One region of the Streptomyces sp. NPDC007875 genome, then DNA from elsewhere that is predicted to be linked to it. Evidence: riboswitches for the same ligand, from Rfam matches in the RefSeq annotation. Region 1 holds a riboswitch; the other holds the start of a gene.
What was found. A riboswitch is a leader RNA that binds a small molecule or an ion and turns the genes downstream of it on or off. The one in region 1 is predicted to bind thiamine pyrophosphate.

Region 2: it holds a riboswitch for thiamine pyrophosphate, as region 1 does, so the genes downstream of both, ACFYOY_RS00195 (thiamine ABC transporter substrate-binding protein) here and thiO (glycine oxidase ThiO) in region 1, are expected to answer to the same signal.

What each region holds. Positions count from the first base shown of each region.
Region 1 is NZ_JBIADZ010000004.1:338,405-345,501, forward strand. Features, by position in the region: gene ACFYOY_RS10855 (FAD-dependent oxidoreductase) at 1-917, opposite strand, end outside; TPP riboswitch at 1,476-1,589, shown strand; gene thiO (glycine oxidase ThiO) at 1,671-2,861, shown strand; gene thiS (sulfur carrier protein ThiS) at 2,858-3,058, shown strand; gene ACFYOY_RS10870 (thiazole synthase) at 3,066-3,947, shown strand; gene ACFYOY_RS10875 (SRPBCC domain-containing protein) at 4,180-4,638, shown strand; gene pknB (Stk1 family PASTA domain-containing Ser/Thr kinase) at 4,726-6,666, shown strand; gene ACFYOY_RS10885 (maleylpyruvate isomerase family mycothiol-dependent enzyme) at 6,757-7,097, opposite strand, start outside.
Region 2 is NZ_JBIADZ010000001.1:49,631-56,727, forward strand. Features, by position in the region: gene ACFYOY_RS00185 (ABC transporter ATP-binding protein) at 1-420, opposite strand, end outside; gene ACFYOY_RS00190 (iron ABC transporter permease) at 422-2,035, opposite strand; gene ACFYOY_RS00195 (thiamine ABC transporter substrate-binding protein) at 2,131-3,204, opposite strand; TPP riboswitch at 3,200-3,304, opposite strand; gene rlmN (23S rRNA (adenine(2503)-C(2))-methyltransferase RlmN) at 3,378-4,484, opposite strand; gene ACFYOY_RS00205 (phosphatidate cytidylyltransferase) at 4,557-5,738, opposite strand; gene frr (ribosome recycling factor) at 5,738-6,295, opposite strand; gene pyrH (UMP kinase) at 6,400-7,097, opposite strand, start outside.

The DNA of each region.
Region 1 (7,097 bases):
CCCTGCAGCGCGTTGTCCCAGTGGTGCACCAGCAGCCGCGTGCCGTAGCGGGCGGACGGGAAGGAGGCGCAGTCGCCGACCGCGTAGACGTCCGGCGCTGAGGTGCGCAGCCGGTCGTCGGCGGCGACGGAGCGGTCCTCGGCCAGCTCCACGCCCGAGCCCGCCAGCCAGTCCGTGGCCGGCCGGGCCCCGATCCCGACGACCACCGCGCCCGCCCGCAGCCGGGTGCCGTCGCCGAGCAGCAGCCCGCTCTCGTCCACGGAGGCCACCCGGGCGCCGGTCACCAGCCGGGCGCCGTAGTCTTCGTACCAGGCCGCCATGGGGGCCGCGACCTCGGCCGGGAGGGCGCCCGCCAGCGGCCGGTCCGCGGCCTCGACGACGGTCACGGCGCAGCCCGCCTCGCGCGCCGCCGTGGCGAACTCCGCACCGATCCAGCCCGCCCCCACGACCGCGATCTCGCGCTGCCGGGCGAGCACCGGGCGCAGCCGCACCGCGTCGTCCAGGGTGCGCAGCAGATGGACGCCGGGCACGCCCTCGCCGCCCGGCAGCGGGACCGGCTCGGCGCCGGTGGCGATCACCAGGACGTCATACGGAAGCTGCCCGGTCGCGGTCTCGACGAGCCGCTTGTCCGTGCGGAGCCCGGTGACCTGGACGCCGAGCCGCAGCGCGACGCCGAGCCCGGCGAAGTCCACGTCGAGCGTCGATCCCTCGGCCTTACCGAGCAGCACGGCCTTGGACAGCGGCGGCCGGTCGTAGGGCTGGTGGGTCTCCGCGCCCAGCAGGACGATCTCCCCCGTCCAGCCCTGTTCGCGCAGCGCGACGGCGGTCTGCACCCCCGCCATGCCCGCTCCGACGATCACCACCCGCTGTTCGCCGCCGCCGCTCGAGGACGGCTTCGTCGTCGTCTCATCGCTCACACGATCACTGTATTGCGGCTGGTGGGGCGGACCGCAGAGGGCGAGGGGAGATCTCGGGCACAGAGGGGAGGGGTGGGTGGGGGTGATTTCCGGCCCGCCTTGGCCCCGTGGGGGCTGGTGGGGCCCGGTGGGGGTGCGCTCGGCTCCCGGCGGGGTGCGGCTCGGCTCCCGGCGGGGTGCGGCTCGGCCCTCGCCCTGAGTCCTGCTCGGCCCCGCGCTGGGCCTGCTCGGCTGCCGCTGGGGCTTCGAGCGAGACCTGGGGTGGCGGTCGGACAGCGGATGCGGGCCTGTGGGCGCCTACGGCGGGTGGTCCCCCACCCCGCCCCTTCCCGGAACGAAGGAGCTCCGCCCCCTCGACCCCCGCCGGGGCTCCGCCCCGGACCCCGCTCCTCAAACGCCGGAGGGGCTGGAGTTGCCGGAAGCGCCGGGAGCTGAGTTGAGGCGTCGGAGGGGCTGGGGTGGGGTGCCGGTGGGGTTCGGGGGAACGCGGTGCGGGCTTGTTGTGTGGGGGGTGACCGGTCTTTCGGGGGGTTCGGGGCTCGTACTAGGGTGGCGGGGCAGAGCACTCGCGGGAGCCCGGACGTACCGGGCTGAGAGGGAGGCTGAAACGGCCTCCGACCGTACGAACCTGATCCGGGTCATGCCGGCGAAGGGAGGGGCAGCGTGTCCACGCACGCACCAGGTCACGACGATGGACCACACACCTCAGGGCTTGGCGGTGAGCCGCCCGACGGGCGCTACGACGCCCTCGTCATCGGCGGCGGCATCATCGGCCTGGTCACGGCCTGGCGGGCGGCCCAGCGGGGGCTGCGCACCGCCCTCGCCGACCCGGCACCCGGCGGCGGAGCCGCCTGGGTGGCGGCGGGGATGCTGGCTGCCGTCACCGAGCTTCATTACGGCGAGCAGACCCTGCTCGGCCTCAACTTGGCCTCCGCGCGCCGCTATCCGGACTTCGTGGCCGAGCTGGAGGAGGCGAGCGGACAGGACGTGGGACACCGTGCGTGCGGCACGCTCGCCGTGGCGTTCGACGCCGACGACCGCGCCCATCTGCGCGAGCTCCACACGTTCCAGCAGGGGCTCGGGCTGGAGTCCGAATGGCTGACGGGGCGTGAATGCCGCCGCCTGGAACCGATGCTCGCGCCGGGCGTCCACGGCGGGCTGCGCGTCTCCGGCGACAACCAGGTCGACCCGCGGCGGCTGACGGCGGCGCTGCTCACCGCGTGCGAGCGGGCCGGGGTCGCCTTCCACCGCGCCCGCGCGGAGCGGCTGCTGCTGGACGGCGACCGCGCCACCGGGATCGAGCTGACCGGGGGCACGCACCTGGCCGCCGAGCGGACCGTCCTGGCCGCCGGCAGCCTCAGCGGACGGCTCGCGGGCGTCCCCGACGGCGTCCTGCCGCCCGTACGACCCGTCAAGGGGCAGGTGCTGCGGCTGTCGGTGCCCGAGCGGTACGCGCCGTTCCTCTCCCGGACCGTACGGGCCGTGGTGCGCGGCGGGCCGGTCTACCTGGTACCGCGCGAGAACGGCGAGCTGGTCATCGGCGCCACCAGCGAGGAGCTGGGCTGGGACACCACGGTCACCGCGGGCGGGGTGTACGAACTGCTGCGGGACGCCCATGAGGTGGTGCCCGGCATCACCGAACTGCCGCTGGTGGAGACCTGCGCCGGGCTGCGCCCCGGCTCCCCCGACAACGCCCCGATGCTCGGCCCGACCGCGCTGCCGGGGCTGCTGCTGGCCACCGGCCACCACCGCAACGGCGTCCTGCTCACCCCGATCACCGGCGATGTCATGGCCGAGGCACTGACGAGCGGAGAACTCCCGCCGGAGGCCCGGCCGTTCACCCCACGGCGCTTCGCGGCCCCCTCGGACGGCGGGGCAGCCCCGACCGTCCCCGCCGCCGCCCCCGCAGCCGCGCCCACCCCAGCACAGGAGCAGCACCCATGACCGTCTCCGTCAACGGCGAGCCCCGCGAGGTCCCGGACGGGACCACCCTCGACCGGCTTGTCGCGACCCTCACCCAGGCGCCCTCCGGCGTCGCCGCCGCCGTCAACGAGACGGTCGTCCCACGCACCCAATGGCCCGCGACCCCGCTCGGCGACGGTGATCGCGTCGAGGTCCTCACCGCGGTCCAAGGAGGCTGATCCACCCATGGCTCCCACCCCGACCACCACGACCACCACGCCCGTCACCACCGCCGCGAACACCCCGAACGCCCCGGGCCGGGAGCCCCTCGCCGCCCCCGACCCGCTCACCATCGCCGGGACCGACTTCGGCTCCCGTCTGATCATGGGCACCGGCGGCGCTCCCAGCCTGGACATCCTGGAGCGCTCGCTGCTGGCCTCCGGCACCGAGTTGACGACCGTCGCGATGCGGCGGCTCGACCCCACGGTGCAGGGGTCGGTGCTCTCCGTTCTGAACCGGCACGGAATCCGCCCGCTCCCCAACACCGCCGGGTGTTTCACCGCCGGCGAGGCCGTGCTCACCGCCCGCCTCGCCCGGGAGGCCCTGGGCACGGACTGGGTCAAGCTGGAGGTGGTCGCCGACGAGCGCACCCTGCTCCCCGATCCGATCGAACTGCTGGACGCCGCCGAGACGCTGGTCGACGACGGGTTCACGGTCCTCCCGTACACCAACGACGACCCGATCCTGGCCCGGAAGCTGGAGGACGTCGGCTGCGCCGCGATCATGCCGCTCGGCTCCCCGATCGGCTCCGGTCTCGGCATCCGCAATCCGCACAACTTCCAGCTGATCACCGAGCGCGCCACCGTGCCGGTGATCCTGGACGCGGGCGCGGGCACGGCGTCGGACGCCGCGCTGGCCATGGAACTGGGGTGCGCGGCGGTGATGCTCGCCTCGGCCGTCACCAGGGCCCAGGAGCCGGAGCTGATGGCGCGGGCGATGCGGCACGCGGTGGAGGCGGGCCGGCTGGCCCACCGGGCGGGCCGGATCCCGCGCCGCCACTTCGCCGAGGCGTCGAGCCCGGCCGAGGGCCTGGCGGCCCTGGACCCCGAGCGCCCGGCGTTCGGCTAGCTGCGCTGTCCGGACCCCGGCGTTCGGCCAGGCCCTGTCCGGGCACGACATCCGGCTGGACCCGCGTCCGAGCACGACATCCGGCTGGACCCGCGTCCCAGCCCGGCGTCCGGCCGGACCCGTCCAGGCTCAGCCCCCATCCAGGCCCCGCCCTCGGCCAACCGCTGTCCGGGCCCGGCGCGGGCCTCTACCGTGGATTGAGGGAGCAGCGCACAGCGCGGAGGTGGTCGCCGTGACCGTGACCGTGGACGACCGGATCGAGCGCGAGGTGTACGTACCGGCGCCGATCGACCGGGTGTGGCGGGTGCTGACGACGCCCGAGCACATCCGCGTCTGGTACGCCCCCGGCGGCTGCGAGATCGATCCGCACCCCGGTGGGAGGCTCCGGTTCCGGTGGGACGAACACGGAGAGTTCCACGGTCAGGTCGAGCGGGCGGTCCCCGACACGCTCTTCCGCTTCCGGCTGGCCCTGGAACCCGATCACGCGCCCTCGGACCCCGGGGAGGCGACCCTGGTGGAGTTCGCGCTCTCCCCCGAGGGGCGGGGCACCCGGCTGCGGCTGGCGGAGAGCGGTATCCGCGCCCTGGCCGTCCCCGACGACGCCAAGGCCAAGCACGCCGAGTACGCCACGCTGTCCTGGACCTCAGCGCTCGAGGAGCTGGCCGCGATCGCCGCCGCGTCGCACAACTGACCCGCCGGTGTCACCGTTCCGCTGCAGTACCCGCCTCACCTGGGGCGGCCGGTCATGGCTCATATCGATGCCTCGTAGACTTCCCCCGTGGATACGACCCTCCAGGACCCCCTCGTCGGGCAGGAGCTCGACGGCCGCTACCGCGTTGAGGCGCGGATCGCCGTTGGCGGGATGGCGACGGTCTACCGGGCCGTCGACACCCGGCTGGACCGTGTGCTCGCCCTGAAGGTGATGCACCAGAGCCTCGCCTCCGACGCCGCCTTCGTCGACCGCTTCATCCGTGAGGCGAAGTCCGTCGCGAGACTCGCGCACGCCAATGTGGTCGCCGTCTACGACCAGGGAGCAGACGGCGGCCACGTCTATCTGGCCATGGAATACGTCGCGGGCTGCACCCTGCGCGATGTGCTCCGCGGGCGGGGGGCGCTGCATCCGCGCGCCGCGCTGGACATCCTGGAGCCGGTGCTGGCCGCGCTCGGGGCGGCCCACCGCGCCGGTTTCGTCCACCGCGACATGAAGCCCGAGAACGTGCTGATCGGGGACGACGGCAGGGTCAAGGTCGCTGACTTCGGCCTGGTCCGGGCGGTGGACACCAACACCAGCGCCTCCACCGGCACCGTCCTCGGCACCGTGTCCTATCTCGCGCCCGAGCAGATCGAGCACGGCACGGCCGACCCGCGCGCCGATGTCTACGCCTGCGGTGTGGTGCTGTACGAGATGCTGACCGGCTCCAAGCCGCACGGCGGCAGCACCCCCGCGCAGGTCCTCTACCAGCATCTGAACGAGGACGTCCCGCCGCCGTCCGCCCTCGCACCCGGGGTCGCCCCCGAGCTGGACGCGCTGGTCGCCACGGCCACCGCGCGCGCGGCCGAGGGGCGCCCCGTCGACGCCGTCGCGCTGCTGAGCGCGACCCGCGCGGTGCGGGCCTCGCTGACCGACGACCAGCTGGACGCGGTGCCCCCGCAGGCCAGGGAGGACACCTCGGCCGGCGCCGAGAACCGTACGACGGTGATTCCGCGCCCGGCGGCCGCCGTCGACGACGAGCAGGAGTTGCTCAACCACACCAGCCGTCTGGAGCTGCCGCCGGAACCGCCCCGGCAGCAGGGGCATGACCGACGCGGCCGGGGCGGGATGTCGCGCCGCGGGATCGTGACGATCGTCGCCGCGGTGCTGCTCGCGATCGCCCTCGCCGCCGGTGTCTGGTACATCAGCGCCGGCCAGTTCACCGAGGTCCCGCCGGTGCTGCGGAAGACCCAGGCGGAGGCGGAGAAGAAGCTGCACGGCGCCGGGCTCGATGTGAAGGTCGTCAACGAGTTCAGCGATGTCATCCCCAAGGGCAAGGTCATCGGCTCCAAGCCCGGCCCGGGTGAGCGCGTCCGCGACACCGGCACCGTGACCATCCGGGTCTCCCAGGGGCCGCCGCGGGCCGAGGTGCCCAATGTGGTGGGCATGCCGCTGGCCGAGGCCAAGCGGAAGATCGCGGACCAGGGGCTGACGATCGGCAAGGTCATCCGCCGCTTCAGCAGTGAGACGGCCCAGGACTCGGTCCTCTCCACCAGCCCGGTCTCCGGCTCCGTGCGCCGCCCCGAGACGCCGGTGTCGATCGTGGTCAGCAAGGGCCAGCCGGTCGACATCCCGGACGTGGTGGGCGATTCGGTCGACGAGGCCCGGTCCGAGCTGGAGGACGAGGGCTTCAAGGTGAAGATCGCCGAGCGGCAGGTGTTCTCGGAGGAGGACAAGGGCTCGGTCGCCGAGCAGTCTCCCTCCGGAGAGGGAGACGAAGAGGGCGCCAAGGGCGACACGGTCACGCTGACCGTCTCCAAGGGCGTGCAGATGATCGAGGTGCCGGACGTCACGGGTATGACAGCCGACGACGCCAAGGCGCAGCTCGAGGAGGCCGGCTTCAAGGTGGACGTGGAGAAGGCGCTGCTGTTCCCCGGGGACAAGGTGCAGGACCAGTCGGTGGACGGCGGGGACGAGGCACCCAAGGGGAGCACGATCACCATCAAGATCAAGGGCGGGGTGTTCTAGGGCCCCTGCTTCTGAGGCCCTGCCCAGCGGCCTTGCGGCTGCCGGACGGTGAGCGCGATCCGTCCGGCAGCGGCCCCTGGCTCCAGCCGGTCAGCCGAAGCTGACCCGCTCCAGCCAGAAATCGAGCAGCTTCTCATCGCCCAGGATCTCGACGCCCGCGCTCCGGGCCGGGCGCCGCTTGTAGATGATCAGCAGCAGGTCGGTCAGCGGCCCGCGCACCGCGACCGCGGCCTTCTCATGCGCCCGCCGCCAGATGATCGCGTCGCCGGTGAGGTCGACCACCCACTCCGCCGCCACCTCCGGTGCGGTGTCGGTGGCGTGGAAGTGGAGGGTGCGGCCGGGCCCGAGCAGCTCGCGCATCCAAGGCTGGACCTCGAAGTGCATCGGCAGCGAGCCGAGCGCCATCCACTCGTCGATCCCGTCCAGGGCGA
Region 2 (7,097 bases), on a different contig from region 1:
CTGCTGCTCGCCGCCGGAGAGGGAGTCGACGGAGCGGCGCTGGGCGCCCGGCAGCCCCACCAGCTCCAGCAGTTCGGCGACCCGGCGATCCGCCTCCGCGCGCCCCACCTTGCGCATCCGCAGCCCGAAGGCGACGTTGCCGCCCACGTCCCGCTGCGGGAACAGCTGGTGGTCCTGGAACATCAGCCCCACCCCGCGCCGGTGTGTGGGCACCCCGTTCTGGTCCTGTCCGGCGAGCCACACGCGGCCGGCGTCGGCGGGCTGCAGCCCGGCCACCACGCGCAGCATCGTGGACTTGCCGCTTCCGCTCGGGCCCAGCACACAGACCGTCTCGTGCTCGGCGACCTCCAGAGCCACGGCGTCCAGCGCGTCGCGCCGGCCGAACCTTACGGTCACCTCGTCCAGTCGCAGCAGCGTCATATCAGAACTCTCCGGAACGGTCGGTGCGGATGCGCTCGAGCGCCAGCAGCGATCCGGCGCAGACCAGCATCAGGATCGTGCTCAGGGCCATCGCCTGCCCGTAGGTGAGCTGTCCGGCCCGGCCCAGGAAGCGGGCGATGGCCACCGGGAGGGTCGGCTGATCGGGGCGCGCGATGAAGACGGTCGCCCCGAACTCGCCCAGGGAGACGGCGAACGCGAAGCCCGCCGCGACCGCGACGGCCCGTCCCACCAGCGGCAGGTCCACTTCCCGCCAGACCCGCCACGGGGACGCCCCGAGCACGGCCGCCGCCTCCCGGAGCCGGTGGTCCACCGCCCGCAGCACGGGCAGCATGGTCCGTACGACGAAGGGCACGCCCACCAGGGCCTGGGCGAGCGGCACCAGGACCCAGGAGGCACGCAGATCCAGCGGGGGCTCGTCGAGGGCGATCAGGAACCCGAATCCCACGGTGACGGCCGAGGTACCCAGGGGCAGCATCAGCAGCGCGTCGAAGCCCCGTACCAGCCTGCCCGCCTTACGGGTGAGCGCGGCGGCGGCGAGGCCGCCCACGGCGAGCGCGAAGACGGTGGCGACCGCCGCGTACCGCAGGGAGTTCCCGATGGCCTCCATGGGGGCCACGAAGAAGGTGCCTCCGCTGTCGGCGGACGACTTGAGCGCCTCGTAGTAGGTGAAGCCGTAGCCGTCCGGTCCGTTCAGCGAGCGTTCCACCAGCACCGCGAGCGGTGTCACGATCAGCAGCGCGACCACCGCCAGCACGCCCCACAGCAGCGCCCACTGGGCCGGGCCGTTCGGCCGGCGCGCCGTGCGGCCGGGATCGACGAGCCGCAGGGCGCTCTCCCGGCGCCTTACGGTCCACGCGTGCAGGGCCAACACGGCCGCGACCGCGGCGAACTGGACGAGGGTGAGCACCGCGGCCGTGGGCAGGTCGAGCAGCTGCGCGGTCTGCCGGTAGATCGCCACCTCCAGGGTGGCGTAACGGGGGCCGCCGAGGATCTGGATCACGCCGAAGGAGGTGAAGGTGAACAGGAACACCATCAGCGCGGCGGCGGCCACGGCGGGCGCCAGCGCGGGCAGCGTCACCCGGCGCCAGGCCGACAGCCGGCTCGCGCCGAGCACCCGCGCGGCCTCCTCCTGGCGCGGGTCGAGCTGGGCCCACAGCCCGCCGACGGTCCTGACGACGACCGCGTAGTTGAAGAAGACATGGGCCAGGAGGATCGCCCAGACGGAGGTGTCGAGCCGCACCCCCCACAGCTCGTCCAGCAGCCCGCCCCGGCCGAGCAGGGCCAGGAAGGCCGATCCGGCGACGACGGTCGGCAGGACGAACGGCACGGTCACCAGGGCCCGCAGCAGCCCCTTGCCGGGGAAGTCGAAGCGGGCGAAGACATAGGCGCCGGGCAGCGCGACCGCGAGCGTGAGGGTGGTCGACGCGACCGCCTGCCAGCAGGTGAACCACAGGACGTCCAGCGTCGCCGGGTCGGTCACCACCTCGGCGATCCGGCCGAACCGCCACTGCCCGCCGACGCGCAGCCCCCGGGTGACGATGGCCGCTACGGGATAGGCGAAGAAGACCGCGAAGAAGGCGAGCGGCACCGCCATCAGGGCGAGCCGGAGGGCGAGCGCGCGACGGCCGCCGCCGTCTGCCCTGTCGGCCTTACGGTGGCCGTCGGCCGTCTTACGGTTCTCGCGGGGCTCTACAGGACCAGCGAGGACCATGTCTTGACCCACGGCTCACGGTTCTTGGCGATCTTCTGCGGTGCCAGGGTGGCCGAGTCGGCGATCCTGGCCCCGTACCGGGTGAACAGCTCCGGCAACTTGGCGTCCTCGCGCGCCGGGTTGACGTACATGTTCAGCGGGACGTCCTCCTGGAACCGCTTGCTCAGCAGGAAGTCCAGTAGCGCCTTGCCGCCCTTGGTGTTGCCCGCGCCGTTCAGCAGCCCGGCGAACTCCACCTGCCGGAAGCAGGTGCCCGTCGCCACCCCGGTGGGGGCCTTGGCGGGCTTGGCCTTGGCGTCGGCCACCTCGGCGGGCGGGCTCGAGGCGTAGGAGACGACGAGCGGCCGGTCGCCCTTGCCGCCGCCGGCCGAGCCGGAGAACCGGTCGTAATACGCCTGCTCCCAGCCGTCGACAACCTCGACGCCGTTGGCCCGCAGCTTCTTCCAGTAGCCCTTCCAGCCGTCGTCGCCGTACTTGGCGGCCGTGGCGAGGAGGAAGCCGAGACCGGGGGACGAGGTGGCCGCGTTCTCTGTGACGAGGAGGTTCTTGTAGGCGGGCTTGGTCAGATCCTCCAGCGTCCGAGGCGGCGCCAGCTTCTTGTCGGCGAAGTACTTACGGTCATAATTGACGCAGATGTCGCCGAAGTCGACGGGGGTGACGCGGTGCTCGGCCCGGTCGAGCTGAAGGGCCGCCGGGACCTTGTCCAGGCCCTTCGCCGTGTAAGGGGTGAACAGGTCGTTGTCGAGCGCCCGGGACAGCAGGGTGTTGTCGACGCCGAAGAACACATCGCCCTGGGGATGGCCCTTGGACAGGATCGCCTGGTTGACGGCGGCTCCCGCGTCGCCCCCGGCCTGCACCCGCACCTTGTAGCCGGTCTCCTTGGTGAACTCCTTGAGGACCGCCTTGGATGCCGCGAACGAGTCGTGCGTGACCAGGGTGACCGTCTTGGAGTCCGCGCCGCTCTTGGACTCCTCGCCGCAGCCGACGAGCGCGCCCAAGGCCAGTGAGCCGAGGAGGGCGGCTGAGATGGCACGCCGAAGCTGGCTGTTCATGATGATGCTGACTCCCTACGCCGGTATGACCCGGATCAGGTCCGAGGGTCTGCGGCCGTGCCGCACTCTCAGCGCTCTGAGCGCTCCCCTGTCGGAATGTTCATTTGTGCGGATGTTCACTTTTACGACGATCACATGATGCAACGATGCTCAGGCACCGTATCAGCCGGTCGTCAGCGCTCCGAAGCCGCCAGCTGCCCGCAGGCCCCGTCGATCTCCTGGCCACGGGTGTCCCGGACGGTCACCGGCACCCCGTGGGCCTCCAGGGCTGCCACGAACGCCTTCTCGTCCTCGGGCCGGGACGCCGTCCACTTGGAGCCGGGCGTCGGGTTCAGCGGAATGAGGTTCACATGCACCCGGCGGCCCTTGAGCAGCCGGCCGAGCAGATCGGCGCGCCACGCCTGGTCGTTGATGTCCTTGATCAGCGCGTACTCGATGGAGACCCGGCGGCCGGACTTCTCCGCGTACTCCCACGCGGCGTCCAGGACTTCGCGCACCTTCCAGCGGGTGTTGACCGGCACGAGGGTGTCGCGCAGCTCGTCGTCGGGCGCGTGCAGCGACACCGCGAGCCGGCACTTGAACCCCTCGTCGGCGAAGCGCAGCATCGCCGGCACGAGGCCGACGGTCGAGACGGTGATCCCGCGCTGCGAAAGGCCGAGGCCGTCGGGCTCGGGGTCGGTGAGCCGGCGGATGGCGCCGACGACGCGGTTGTAGTTGGCCAGCGGCTCGCCCATGCCCATGAAGACGATGTTGGACAGCCGGGCCGGCCCACCGGGGATCTCACCGTCGCGGAGGGCCCGCATCCCGTCGACGATCTGGTGCACGATCTCGGCGGTGGACAGATTGCGGTCCAGGCCCGCCTGGCCGGTGGCGCAGAACGGGCAGTTCATCCCGCAGCCCGCCTGTGAGCTGATGCACATGGTCACCCGGTCCGGGTAGCGCATCAGAACGGACTCCACGAGCGTGCCGTCGAAGAGCCGCCACAAGGTCTTGCGCGTGGTGTCGTCGTCGCAGCTGATGTGGCGCACCACGCTCATCAGCTCCGGCAGCAGCCCGGCGGCCAGCTTCTCGCGCGCGGCGGCCGGTATGTCGCTCCACTGTGCGGGGTCGTCGACGTAGCGCGCGAAGTAGTGACGCGACACCTGACTGGCCCGGAAGGGCTTCTCCCCGAGGGCGGCGACGGCCTCCCGGCGCTCGGCGGGTGTGAGGTCGGCAAGATGCCGCGGGGGCTTCTTGGCCCCACGCGGCGCGACGAAGGTGAGTTCTCCGGGCTTAGGCATGGTTCACCCAGTGTCGCAGACGTACGAAGGGCCCCGCGCCATGTGTGGCGCGGGGCCTGTGGGCCGGCGTCGTCAGCCGCCGCCCACGAAGATCACCAGCAGCAGCCACACCACCGGCGCGGTGGGCAGCAGCGAGTCGAGCCGGTCCATGATCCCGCCATGGCCGGGCAGCAGCTTGCCCATGTCCTTGATGCCGAGGTCCCGCTTGATCATGGACTCGCCGAGGTCGCCCAGGGTCGCGCTGACCGCGACGGCGAGGCCGAGCAGCAGGCCCTGCCACCAAACGCCGTCGTCGATGAGGTACTGCATGCACAGCGCGCCCGCGACCATCGCGAAGGTCACCGCGCCCAGCAGCCCCTCGCGGGTCTTGCCGGGGCTGATCCGCGGCGCCAGCGGATGCTTGCCGAAGCGCCAGCCCACCGCGTACGCCCCCGTGTCGCTGACCACGGTCAGCAGCAGGAAGGTGAGGACCCGCCACGGGCCGTCCTCGGTGTCGAGCATGAGTGCCACGAAGGTGGCCAGGAACGGCACGTAGAAGGCGGCGAAGACGCCCGCGGTGACATCCCTGAGATAGTTGTCGGGCGGCTCGGTCATCCGCCAGACCAGCACCGCGAGCGCCGTGAGCGCCACCGCCACCACCGCGCCCTGGGCACCGCGCACATAGCCGGCGACGATCATTGCGACCCCGCCGACGGCGAGCGGCACCAGGGGGACCCGGATGTCCTTGCGCTCGGTCAGCCGCGAGGTCAGCTCCCAGAGCCCGACCACCACCGCGACCGCTACCACGCCGACGAACACGGGCTTGTAGATGAAGAGCGAGGCCACGATGATCACGCCGAGGCCGATGCCCACCCCTATCGCGGCGCGCAGATTGCGGCCCGCGCTCTTCTTCCCCTGCCCGGCACCGGCGCCGCGCGCGCCGCCGTCCGCGGAGGCCGGGTCGGGCGCGGGGTCGGGGGGCGTCGGCGGGCGTCCAGCGGGCTGCCGGGGTCCGGGCTGCGGCTCCCGCTCGTCGCGGAAGAGGGGGCCGCTCAGCCGAGCGGCCCCCCGGTCACGGTCGGCGGCCTCGCCGGAGTCGCCGCCGCCTGCGTGGGGCACGGTGGGCATGGGGCGAGTCTGCGCCGCTTCACCCACCTCATGCGCGGGACCCGCCGAAGAAGGCGCCGCCACCCAGCCGTAGCCGGGGGAGGTACCCTGACCGCCCGGTCCCCGGAATCCGGCGCTTGGTGGGGCCCCCCAGGAAGAGTCGTTCATCAGACCTCGAGCAGCTCGGCTTCCTTGTGCTTGAGCAGCTCATCCACCTGCGCGACATACTTCGCCGTGGTGTCGTCGAGCTCCTTCTCGGCGCGGCGCCCCTCGTCCTCGCCGACCTCGCCGTCCTTGATCAGCTTGTCGATGGACTCCTTGGCCTTGCGCCGGACGCTGCGGATCGAGATCTTCGCGTCCTCGCCCTTGCCCTTGGCGACCTTGATGAACTCCTTACGGCGCTGCTCGGTGAGCTCGGGGAACACCACCCGGATGATGTTGCCGTCATTGCTCGGGTTGACGCCCAGATCAGAGTCCCGGATCGCCTGCTCGATGTTGCGGAGCGCGGTCTTGTCGAACGGCGTGACCACGGCCATGCGCGGCTCCGGCACCGAGAACGACGCCAGCTGATTGATCGGCGTCAGCGCACCGTAGTAGTCCGCCACGATCTTGTTGAACATCGCCGGGTGCGCACGCCCGGTGCGGATCGCGGCGAAGTCCTCCTTGGCGACCACAACGGCTTTCTCCATCTTCTCCTCGGCCTCGAGGAGGGTCTCTTCGATCACCACTTGCTCCTGGTGTTATCAGTAAGCAGAGCCTCGCCCCTGCGTGCGTCTTCTCCTGCACGGTGTCCGACCGGCAGGCCGTTGTCCATCCCCCGTTCGAGCCGTCAGGCCCGGGAGCCCTGGTCGCTCACCAGCGTGCCGATCTTCTCACCCTTCACCGCGCGCGCGATATTTCCTTCGGCCAGGAGCTCGAAGACGAGGATGGGCAGCTTGTTGTCCCGGCAGAGGGTGATCGCGGTGGCGTCGGCGACCTTCAGGTCCCTGGTGATCACCTCGCCGTACTCCAGGGCGTCGAACTTCACCGCATCGGGGTTGCGGGCGGGGTCGGAGTCATAGACCCCGTCCACGCCGTTCTTTCCCATGAGCAGGGCCTGCGCGTCGATCTCCAGCGCCCGCTGGGCCGCGGTGGTGTCCGTGGAGAAGTACGGCATGCCCATACCCGCGCCGAAGATGACCACGCGCCCCTTCTCCAGGTGGCGCACCGCACGCAGCGGAATGTACGGCTCCGCGACCTGGCCCATGGTGATGGCGGTCTGGACGCGGGAGTCGATGCCCTCCTTTTCCAGGAAGTCCTGGAGGGCGAGACAGTTCATGACGGTTCCGAGCATGCCCATGTAGTCCGAACGGGCCCGGTCCATACCGCGCTGCTGCAGCTCCGCACCGCGGAAGAAGTTGCCGCCACCGATCACGATGGCGATCTCGGCGCCGTCCCTGACCACGGCGGCGACCTCGCGGGCGATGGCGTGCACGACATCGGGGTCGACACCGAGTCCCCCGCCTCCGGCGAACGCCTCGCCGGACA